DNA from 2 places in the Ferrovibrio sp. GW821-FHT12B10 genome. Region 2 is predicted to be linked to the other one. Evidence: riboswitches for the same ligand, from Rfam matches in the RefSeq annotation. Region 2 holds a riboswitch; the other holds the start of a gene.
The links. Region 2 has a riboswitch for cobalamin ahead of AC1RRT_RS06655 (TonB-dependent siderophore receptor). Riboswitches for the same ligand answer to the same signal wherever they lie in the genome.
Positions count from the first base shown of each region.

Region 1: another riboswitch for cobalamin. It lies ahead of cobW (cobalamin biosynthesis protein CobW); the one in region 2 lies ahead of AC1RRT_RS06655 (TonB-dependent siderophore receptor).

Region 1 is NZ_JBXAQT010000001.1:1,961,204-1,965,616, forward strand. Features, by position in the region: gene cobN (cobaltochelatase subunit CobN) at 1-1,456, opposite strand, end outside; gene cobW (cobalamin biosynthesis protein CobW) at 1,474-2,526, opposite strand; cobalamin riboswitch at 2,639-2,881, opposite strand; gene AC1RRT_RS10020 (HupE/UreJ family protein) at 3,001-3,627, shown strand; gene AC1RRT_RS10025 (sulfite exporter TauE/SafE family protein) at 3,620-4,387, shown strand; gene AC1RRT_RS10030 (hypothetical protein) at 4,391-4,413, opposite strand, start outside.
Region 2 is NZ_JBXAQT010000001.1:1,307,100-1,311,512, forward strand. Features, by position in the region: gene trhA (PAQR family membrane homeostasis protein TrhA) at 1-141, shown strand, start outside; gene cysQ (3'(2'),5'-bisphosphate nucleotidase CysQ) at 168-941, opposite strand; gene AC1RRT_RS06645 (DUF3553 domain-containing protein) at 942-1,121, opposite strand; gene AC1RRT_RS06650 (histidine phosphotransferase family protein) at 1,206-1,832, shown strand; cobalamin riboswitch at 1,857-2,056, shown strand; gene AC1RRT_RS06655 (TonB-dependent siderophore receptor) at 2,268-4,394, shown strand.

The sequences.
Region 1 (4,413 bases), 650 kb from region 2:
CGGCCTGTTGCACGGATGCCGGCAGGGTTTCGAAGAAGCGGCGATACAGCGCCAGCGGATAGGTGGCGCGGATGCGGCGCCCGGCGGCACGGGCGAAATCGTTGGTGACACCTTCCTGCAGCGCCTCGATCAGGCGGTTGCCACTGACCGGCAGAGCGTTCAGCTCGTAGCCGGCGTCTTTCATGGCGCGCAATATTTCCACTGCGCTCTGCGGCGTGTCGAGGCCGACGCCATTGCCGATGCGGCCGTCACGGTTTGGATAGTTGGCCAGCACCAGCGCCACCTTGCGCTCGGCCGGGGCCAGCCGTGCCAGCCGCGACCAGGCGCAGGCCAGCTTTGCCACATAGAGGCAGCGCTCAGGCACCGGCTGCATGCGCACAATGCTGCATTCGGTACGGGTATCGAAAATGGCTTCAGCCTTGAAGGCAACCGCACGCGTCATGATGCGGCCGTCGATCTCGGGCAGCGCCACGGCAATGGCAAGATCGCGTGCATTCAGGCCGCGCGTGCCGCCTTCCCAGTCCTCGCGCGGGCCGGAAGCAAACACCACCTGTAGCACCGGGCAGTCGCACTGCCCGAGTGGATCTTCATTCTGCGGCCCGCCGTTCGGACTGCTGCCATTCGGATTGCCGATGGCGAAGCTGGTGGTGTTGAGGATGACGTCGGGCAGGGCCTGATCCAGCAGCGCACCGACCAGGTCGGCCGACAGGCCATCCTTCAGGCTGGTGACATAGATGGGCAGCGGATGCAGGCCTTCGCGGCTTAAGCTGTCGATCAGTGCGTTGATGGCGGCGATGTCACCGGCTTGCATCAGCGCGCGATAGAAGACGATGGCGCAGATCGGATGGGGTATGCCGCGATGCGTCTCGGCCCAGACATGGCGCAGCGAATCCAGGTCGGGGTTGTGCAGGCCGGGCCAGTAGAGACCGGCAGCGGATAGTGGCCGCGCCGGCGGCGGATCCTCAGCGCGGCCGATAATGGAGGCGGCATAGCGCAGTGCGTTGCCCAGATTCTCGACGCCGCCTTCGCGGAAATAGCTGAACAGCTCGGCGCGGGTTTCGTCGGTGACGGTGGAGAACCCGTCGAGGCCCGGATCGGCCTGACGATCACCGGGCAGGAAGGCCAGCGCGATGCCGCGCGCACGGCAGACATCGCTCAGGCGCTCGACGCCATAGGCCCAGTAGCTCTGACCACCCAGCAGCCGCACGATCACCAGCTTGGCCTGTGCGATCACGTTCTCGACATAGAGGTCGACAGCGTAGGGATGGCTCAGCTGCAGCAGGTTGGCCAGACGCAAGGCAGGGAAGTCGTCGTTCAGTCCGGCGCAGGCGGCACTGAGCGCCGCCAGTTCGGAATCGGCAGCGCTCAGCACCACGATCTCGCCCGGGGACTGCCGCAGGTCGACAGCGCCATCCGCTGTCGTCGTGCCGCCGGGTATGGCATTGAGCAGATGCAAGGGGTGCCTTTATCCGGTCAGGCGGCGAGGAGCGCGGTGCGGATGGCCGCTTCATCCAGGCCGGCACGACCAATGACGACCAGACGCGTGGCGCGGCTTTCATTGCCAACCCAGTCGCGGTCGTAATAATGCGACAGCCGCGTGCCGACACCCTGCAGCACAAGCCGCATGGGCTTGCCGGCGATGCCGACAAAGCCCTTCACGCGCAGGATGTCGTGCTCGATGATCACGGGCAGCAGACGGTCCAGCAGCATATCGGGGGCGTCCTGTTCGGGCAGGGTGAGCGCGAAGCTGAAGAAATCCTCATGGTCGTGGTCGTCTTCATTGTCGTGATGCGACTTGCGCGTAGTAATGTCGTCCTCGGCGGCGGCATGCAGACCAAGCAGGATGTCGGCCGCGATCTCGCCCTTGGAGATCGCGAGCGTCTTCACGCCGCTACGCAGATGCGCGCCAATTTCGGCCCGGACATTCTCCAGTGCACCCTCATCCAGAAGATCGGTCTTGTTCAGCAGCACCAGGTCGGCGCAGCCGAGCTGGTCCTCGAACAGTTCTTCCAGCGGATTGTCGTGATCCAGGTTGGGGTCGGCGGCGCGCTGCTGCGCCAGCGCCTCCTCGTCATCGGCAAAACGCCCCTCGGCCACGGCGGCGGCGTCCACCACCGTCACCACGCCGTCGACGGTGGTGCGGTTCTTGATGCCGGGCCAGGCAAAGGCCTGAACGAGGGGTTTCGGCAAGGCGAGGCCGGAAGTCTCGATCACGATATGGGTCGGTGGATTCGGGCGGTCGAGCAGTTTCTGCAGCGTGGGCAGAAAATCGTCCGCGACCGTGCAGCACAGGCAGCCATTGGCCAGTTCGACGATGTCGTCTTCGGTGCAATCGGGCGCGCCGCAGCTTTTCAGCAGGTCGCCGTCGATCCCAACCTCGCCGAATTCATTGACGATCAGCGCGATGCGCCGGCCCCTGGCATTGGTGATGAGATGACGGATCAGCGTGGTCTTGCCGGCGCCGAGAAAGCCGGTGACTACGGTGGCGGGAATTTTGGCGGTACTGCCCTTGGAAATCGTCTGCATGTGCTAGCGTCCTGATCCTGTGACGCCGACGCGGACCAAGCTTCCGCCGATCCCGTCGCGGAGGACAGAATGGCACAGGCCGGCTGTCGGCACACCCCGTCCGACACGTCCGCTTCGACTGAAGCTGATGGCAGGTCTCCGGGCTCGCGGGTTATCGCGGTCAGCGCTCCTTCCCGGACCGTTATCGTATGGTCCAGTGGCTTGTTGCGCGCCGCTCGCCGCCTACCGTAGCGGGGGCTGCCGCGGTTTTCGGAGTTGTACAGAAGCCTGCACAGGAATCCGGCACCGCGTTCCCTTTTCATCGCCATACCGCCCGTCACAGGCGGCTTGGCGAACCATCGCGGCGGACCGTAAGCCCAGTGTCTTGTCTTGTCAAACCGGGTCCATGCTTGTCAAACGCCGCCGGCTTGGGGCACAAAGGAATGGGTGGTTCGCACGCGCATCTTGAGGGCGCGCATATATAAAGAGGTCGCCATGTCGTTCAAGTCCAAGCTCGGTCAGGTCGCTCTGCCGGTCCTTCTTCTGGCGAGCATCGCCGTTCCTGCCTTGGCCCATCCGGGCCATCCCGGCGGCGAGCCGGAGGCGAGCGGTTTCGCGGCTGGCTTCGCGCATCCCTTTGGCGGCTTTGATCATCTCATGGCCATGCTGGCCGTCGGTCTGTGGGCCGTGCAGTATTCCTGGCAGCAATCCGCGAAGCAGCCACGCGCGCTCTGGCTGCTGCCGGCCAGTTTTGTCACCGCGATGGCCGCCGGTTTCGGTCTGGGCCTTGCCGGCGTGGCGCTGCCCGGCGTCGAGGCTGGCATCGCGCTGTCGGTGCTGCTGCTCGGCCTGATCGTCGCCTTTGCCGCGCGTCCGCCGCTGGTTGCCGCCATGGCCGTCACTGCGCTCTTCGCGCTGTTCCACGGCCATGCCCATGGCACCGAGATGGGCGATCCCTCGCAGGCGCTGGTCTATGCCGGCGGTATGCTGCTGGCCACTGCGCTGCTGCATGGCTTCGGCTTGGTGGCCGCGCGCCTGGCCCAGCAGCTCAATCTGCCATCGCTGACCCGCGCCGCCGGTGCCGCCGTGGCGCTGGCCGGCATCGTCATCCTGATTGGCTGATCCTCTTTTTGGTTTCCTGACCGAGCCACGCTACTGGGCCGTCGCCGGCGCGGCGGCGTTGGCGGGCCTGGTACGCGGGTTTTCCGGCTTTGGCGGCGCCATGATGTTCATGCCGATCGCCGGGCTGCTCTATGAGCCCAAGCTCGCCGCCATCCTGCTCTTTATCGCCGATGATCTGGCCGCACTCGCCCTGCTGCCTGATGCGTTGCGCCGTTGTCTGTGGCGCGAGGTGCTGCCACTGGGGCTGAGCGCCGTAGTCGCCGTGCCATTTGGCGTGGCGCTGCTGGTGATCGCCGATGCGGATGTGATGCGCTGGACGATCTGTATCCTGATTCTTCTGGCGGTGGGCATGATGGCAGCCGGCTGGCGCTATCGCGGCCATCTCAGCCTGCCGGCCACTGTGGCCACCGGCGCGCTGGCAGGATTAAGTGGCGGCGCGGCGGCTTTGCCCGGTCCGCCGGTGGTGCTGCTCTGGCTCGGTGGCCAGAGCGAGGCAGCAACGGTGCGCGCCAATCTGGTGGTTTTCTTCGGTTTCACGGCGGTGGCCTCAGGCCTGGCCTACTGGTGGAACGGCCTGTTCACCATGGAAAGCCTGCTGATGTCGCTGCCGCTGATCCCGGCCTATCTGTTGCCGCTGCAACTGGGCAGCCGACTGTTCGCGCGCTCCAGCGAACGGCAGTTCCGCATGATCGCGCTGCTGCTCTGCGCCTTTGCCGCGCTCAGCGGCCTGCCGCTGTGGCGCATGCTATTCGCGGCGTAATCTTCAGTTCTTGTGGGCTTCCATCG
Region 2 (4,413 bases):
GGCGGCGCGTTGTACAGCCTGGGCGTCGTCTTCCATCTGTGGGAGCGGCTGCCGTTCCAGAATGCGATCTGGCATGTCTTCGTGCTGGCCGCCGCCGCCTGTCACTATGCGGCTATCCTGGTGGACGTCGCAATCGTCTAGGTGTCTGGCGTCTAGGTGTCTGGCGTCTAGGCGCCGCGCGCCAGGAAACCGGGATTACGGAAATTCGGCTTGCCGTAATCCAGCGGCTTGTCGTCCCAGGTCAGCACTTTGCCGCCGGCCCCTTCCAGCACCGCCTGCCCCGCCGCTGTATCCCATTCCGAGATCGAAATGTAGCGCGGATAGAGATCGGCCTCGCCCTCGGCGATGCGGCAGAATTTCAGCGAACTGCCCACCGTCCAGGTATTCGGCGCCAGCTGCTTTTTGAGAAAGTTATCAACTTCCGCTTCACGGTGATTGCGGCTGGTCAGCACCATCGGCCCGACCGGCGGCACGGGTCGCGCCCGCACGACCACGCCAACCATATCATCATGACCGCGAAACCGCCGCGTGCTCAGGCCCGGCTGGCCGAGCCAGGTATCGCCTAGCGCCGGCGCCGACACGACGCCCAGCACCGGCTTGCGATGGGCGATCAGCGCGATGTTGACCGTGAACTCGCCATTGCGGCCGACGAATTCGCGCGTACCATCGAGCGGATCGACCAACCAGAAATACGCGCCGTCGATCTGCGGAATATGCCCCTTGGACACCTGCTCCTCGGCCACCACCGGCACATCGGGCGTCAGTTCATGCAGGCCCTTGAGGATGATCGCCTCGGCCATGTCGTCGGCATCGGTGACCGGGCTGCGGTCATCCTTGCTGCGGGTGGCGAAGTTGGTGGCATAGACCGTCATGATCGCATCGCCGGCAGCGCGGGCGAGCGGCAGGAGGGCAACGGCCAGCCGGTTGAGGTCGAGGGTCATTCAGTCTTCCGGGGGCCGCACGGGCTTCAGCGACACCTGCTCGGTGTTGATCAGGCGCTTGCCGGCATGCAGGAAATTCACGGTGACGCGCGATCCGACGGCAGACTGCACTTGCCCCGGCCCCCAGTCCCGTTCCAGCGGATTCTCCACCCAGTCGCCCGGCGCAAAGGGTGCCAGCATGTGCACTACTCGCTGTTGCCTGCCTGTTGCGGACATTCTAAACAGGGCGGGACAGTCCTGCCATATGCCGAGCCGGGAAATCGCATGGGAAATCCGTTTGCCGCCCAGTCAACCGACCTGATCGCGCTGATCTGTTCGCGGCTTTGCCACGATCTTGCCGGCAGCATCGGCGCGGTGAACAACGGCGTCGAACTGCTGGCCGAGGAAACCGATGCCGCGATGCGCGAGGAAGCCATCGGGCTGATCGCGCAGTCGGCGAGTGATGCAGCGCGCCGGCTGGCGTTTTTCCGGCTGGCGCTCGGCGCATCCGGCGGATTGCAGGACACCATGCATCTGCAGGAGCTGACCCGCGTGGCCCTGGCCTATTTCGTCGGCGGCAAGCTGACCCTGCAGTTGCCGCAGCAGGATGCCGATCTGCCCAAGGCGCTGGGCAAGGCGCTGTTGCTTGGACTGGCTCAGGCTGGCGCAGCCCTGCCGCGCGGCGGCACGCTCGGCCTGACGCCGCACGGCGACGGCTGGAGCATCCGTGGCGAAGGTCCCATGCTGCGCTGGAACGAGCATATGGCCGCCGGACTGGATATGGCGCAGGTTGAGCTGACCGAACCGGCGGCGGCGATCAGCCGCTACATGCTGCAGCAGGCGAAGAGCGCCGGCTTCGCACTGCGGACTGAAACCACAGAGACATCGGTGACATTGCGCTTCACGCGCTGATCATTTGACCTGTCGGGTCATTCTTCCTATCATTGCGATGACGGTGCCCTTCGGGGCCTAACAGGGAATGCGGTGCGGGTGATTTTATCACTCTATGCCGCAGCTGCCCCCGCAACTGTAAGCGGCGAGTGTTGCGTCCTGAGCCACTGATGCCAGCGCATTGGGAAGGCGACGCAACACGACGACCCGCAAGCCAGGAGACCTGCCGTCAGCCGTGGTCACGCGTGCGCGCATTGGGCGGGGTGTCTCGATGTGTCGGTTTCCGTCCTGAGGACGGCGGGCTGACGTCGGCGTGCGGGTGACGTGCCACACCGAGACCTAGCCATGACCATTCCTTCCAACTTTTCGATTTGCCCCCACGCTCTCCATTGCTTAAGAGTTGATATATTATAACGTTATAATATATCAATATCTGAACTTCCTGGGGGATTTCATATGTTTTACAAGCCGATGGGCCTTAGCGCCCTGCTCGCCAGCCTCGTCTGCCTGGTCGCACCCGCCACTTTGGCGCAACAAACAACCGCGCCGACCATTCTGCCGCCGCTGAAGGTCGAAGGCAGTGCACCAACTGACAACGACACCAGCGAGTCCTACCGCGCGCCGCGCAGCACAAGTGCGACCAAGACCGACACACCACTGATCGACGTGCCGCAAACCGTCGTGCCGGTGCCCAGGCAGGTGCTGGAGGATATTGGCAGCACCAATGTCGAAGCCGTGCTCGACTATGTGCCCGCCACCAGCAAGGGCAACAATTTCGGTGGCCTCAATCTCTATGAACTCAATCTGCGCGGCCTGAAGACCACCAACTCGGCTAAGAACGGCTTCACAGGCAGCCGGCGTTACGACGCGACCTCCGATGCCGCCAATATCGAACAGGTGGATGTGCTGCTCGGTCCATCGGCCTCGCTTTATGGTCGCGGCGACCCCGGCGGCTTCATCAACATCGTCACCAAAAAGCCACTAGGTGAGAACAGCAGCGTACTGCAGGGTACAATCGGCACGCACGGCCTGTTCCGCGGAACGCTGGACAGCAACGTCATCCTGAGCAACGACAAAAGCCTGCTCGGCCGCTCCAATCTGGCCGTCGAAAGCCGCGACAGCTTCCGCGACCATGTATCGTCCGAGCGGCAGTTCTTCTCGCCGGTGCTGACCTGGCAGGCCAACGACCGCAACCGCCTGACCATCGAGGCCGAAGCGATCCGTGACGACCGCGTCTTCGATCGCGGCGTCGTTGCGGTGAACGGAAAAGTTGGCGCCATCCCGATCACGCGGTTCCTCGGTGAGCCCAACGACGGCAAGATCAGAAACGAGAACTATCTCGCCTCGGTCCGCCTCGAGCATGATCTGGACAACGACTGGACTCTGCGCACCGCGCTGCAGGCCAAGAGCGGATCATTGTATGGCTACACCACCGAAGCCAACGCCCTCAACGCCGCCACCGGCATTCTGACCCGCCGACGTGCGCTGCGGGATTTCAACTGGAACAGCACCACTGGCCAGGTTGAATTGCTGGGGCATTTCGATACTGGCGTCATCAAGCACACTCTGCTGAGTGGTGTGGAATACGAACATGCCCGGGGCAGCGAACACCTGTTCCGTAGCAATGCCGGCAGCATCAACATCTACAATCCGGTCTACGGCCAGAGCAATGTCACGCCCGCGTTGCTCTCCGACCTGCTCGATGTCTCAGACACCTACGCGCTCTACGTTCAGGACCAGATCGAACTGACTGAGCGACTGCAAGCGCAGCTCGGCTTCCGCGCAGACTGGTTCGAGCAGGAGTTCGAGGATCGCGCCACCCGACGCTCGGCGCCACAGTCGCGCCGCGGCTTCAGCCCACGTGCCGGCCTGACCTACAAGATCGTGCCAGAGGTTGCCGTCTATACCAGCGTGGCAAAATCCTTCCGTCCGGTGATGGATTCCAACACCGGCTTCTCGACCGCCGCCGGCGGCCAGCCCTTCGAGCCGGAAACCGGTCTGGGTTACGAGGCCGGGGTGAAGACGGAATTCTTCGACAAGCGCCTAGGGCTAACCGCCGCGCTGTTTCACATCACCAAACAGGGTGTGCTGGCCACGAATCCGGCCGATCCCACCACGCAAATCCAGACCGGTGAAGTACGCAGCCAAGGCTTCGATCTCAACATATCCGGCGCCATCACACCGGAATGGCGCGTGATCGGCGGCTATGCCTATATCGATGCCGAAGTGACCAAAGACAGCACCATTCCGGTCGGTGCGAGACTGCAGAATATCCCGATGCATACCGTCGGCCTGTGGACCGTATACGAATTCCTCAACGGTCCCCTGAAGGGTCTCGGTTTCGGCGGCGGCGTCACCGCAGTCGACGACCGCGCTGGCAGCAGCACAAACGACGCCTTCCTGCTGCCTTATTATACCAAGGTCGATCTGTTGGGATTCTACAAGCTTACCGACGCGGCCAAGCTCTCACTCAACATCTACAACATCTTCGACAAGGAATATTACGAACGCGCCTTCGGTGCCACCCGCGTCGTGCCGGGTCAGCCACTCAGCGCACTGGCCACACTCAGCGTGAAATTCTGATCATCCATGCCTGCAACGA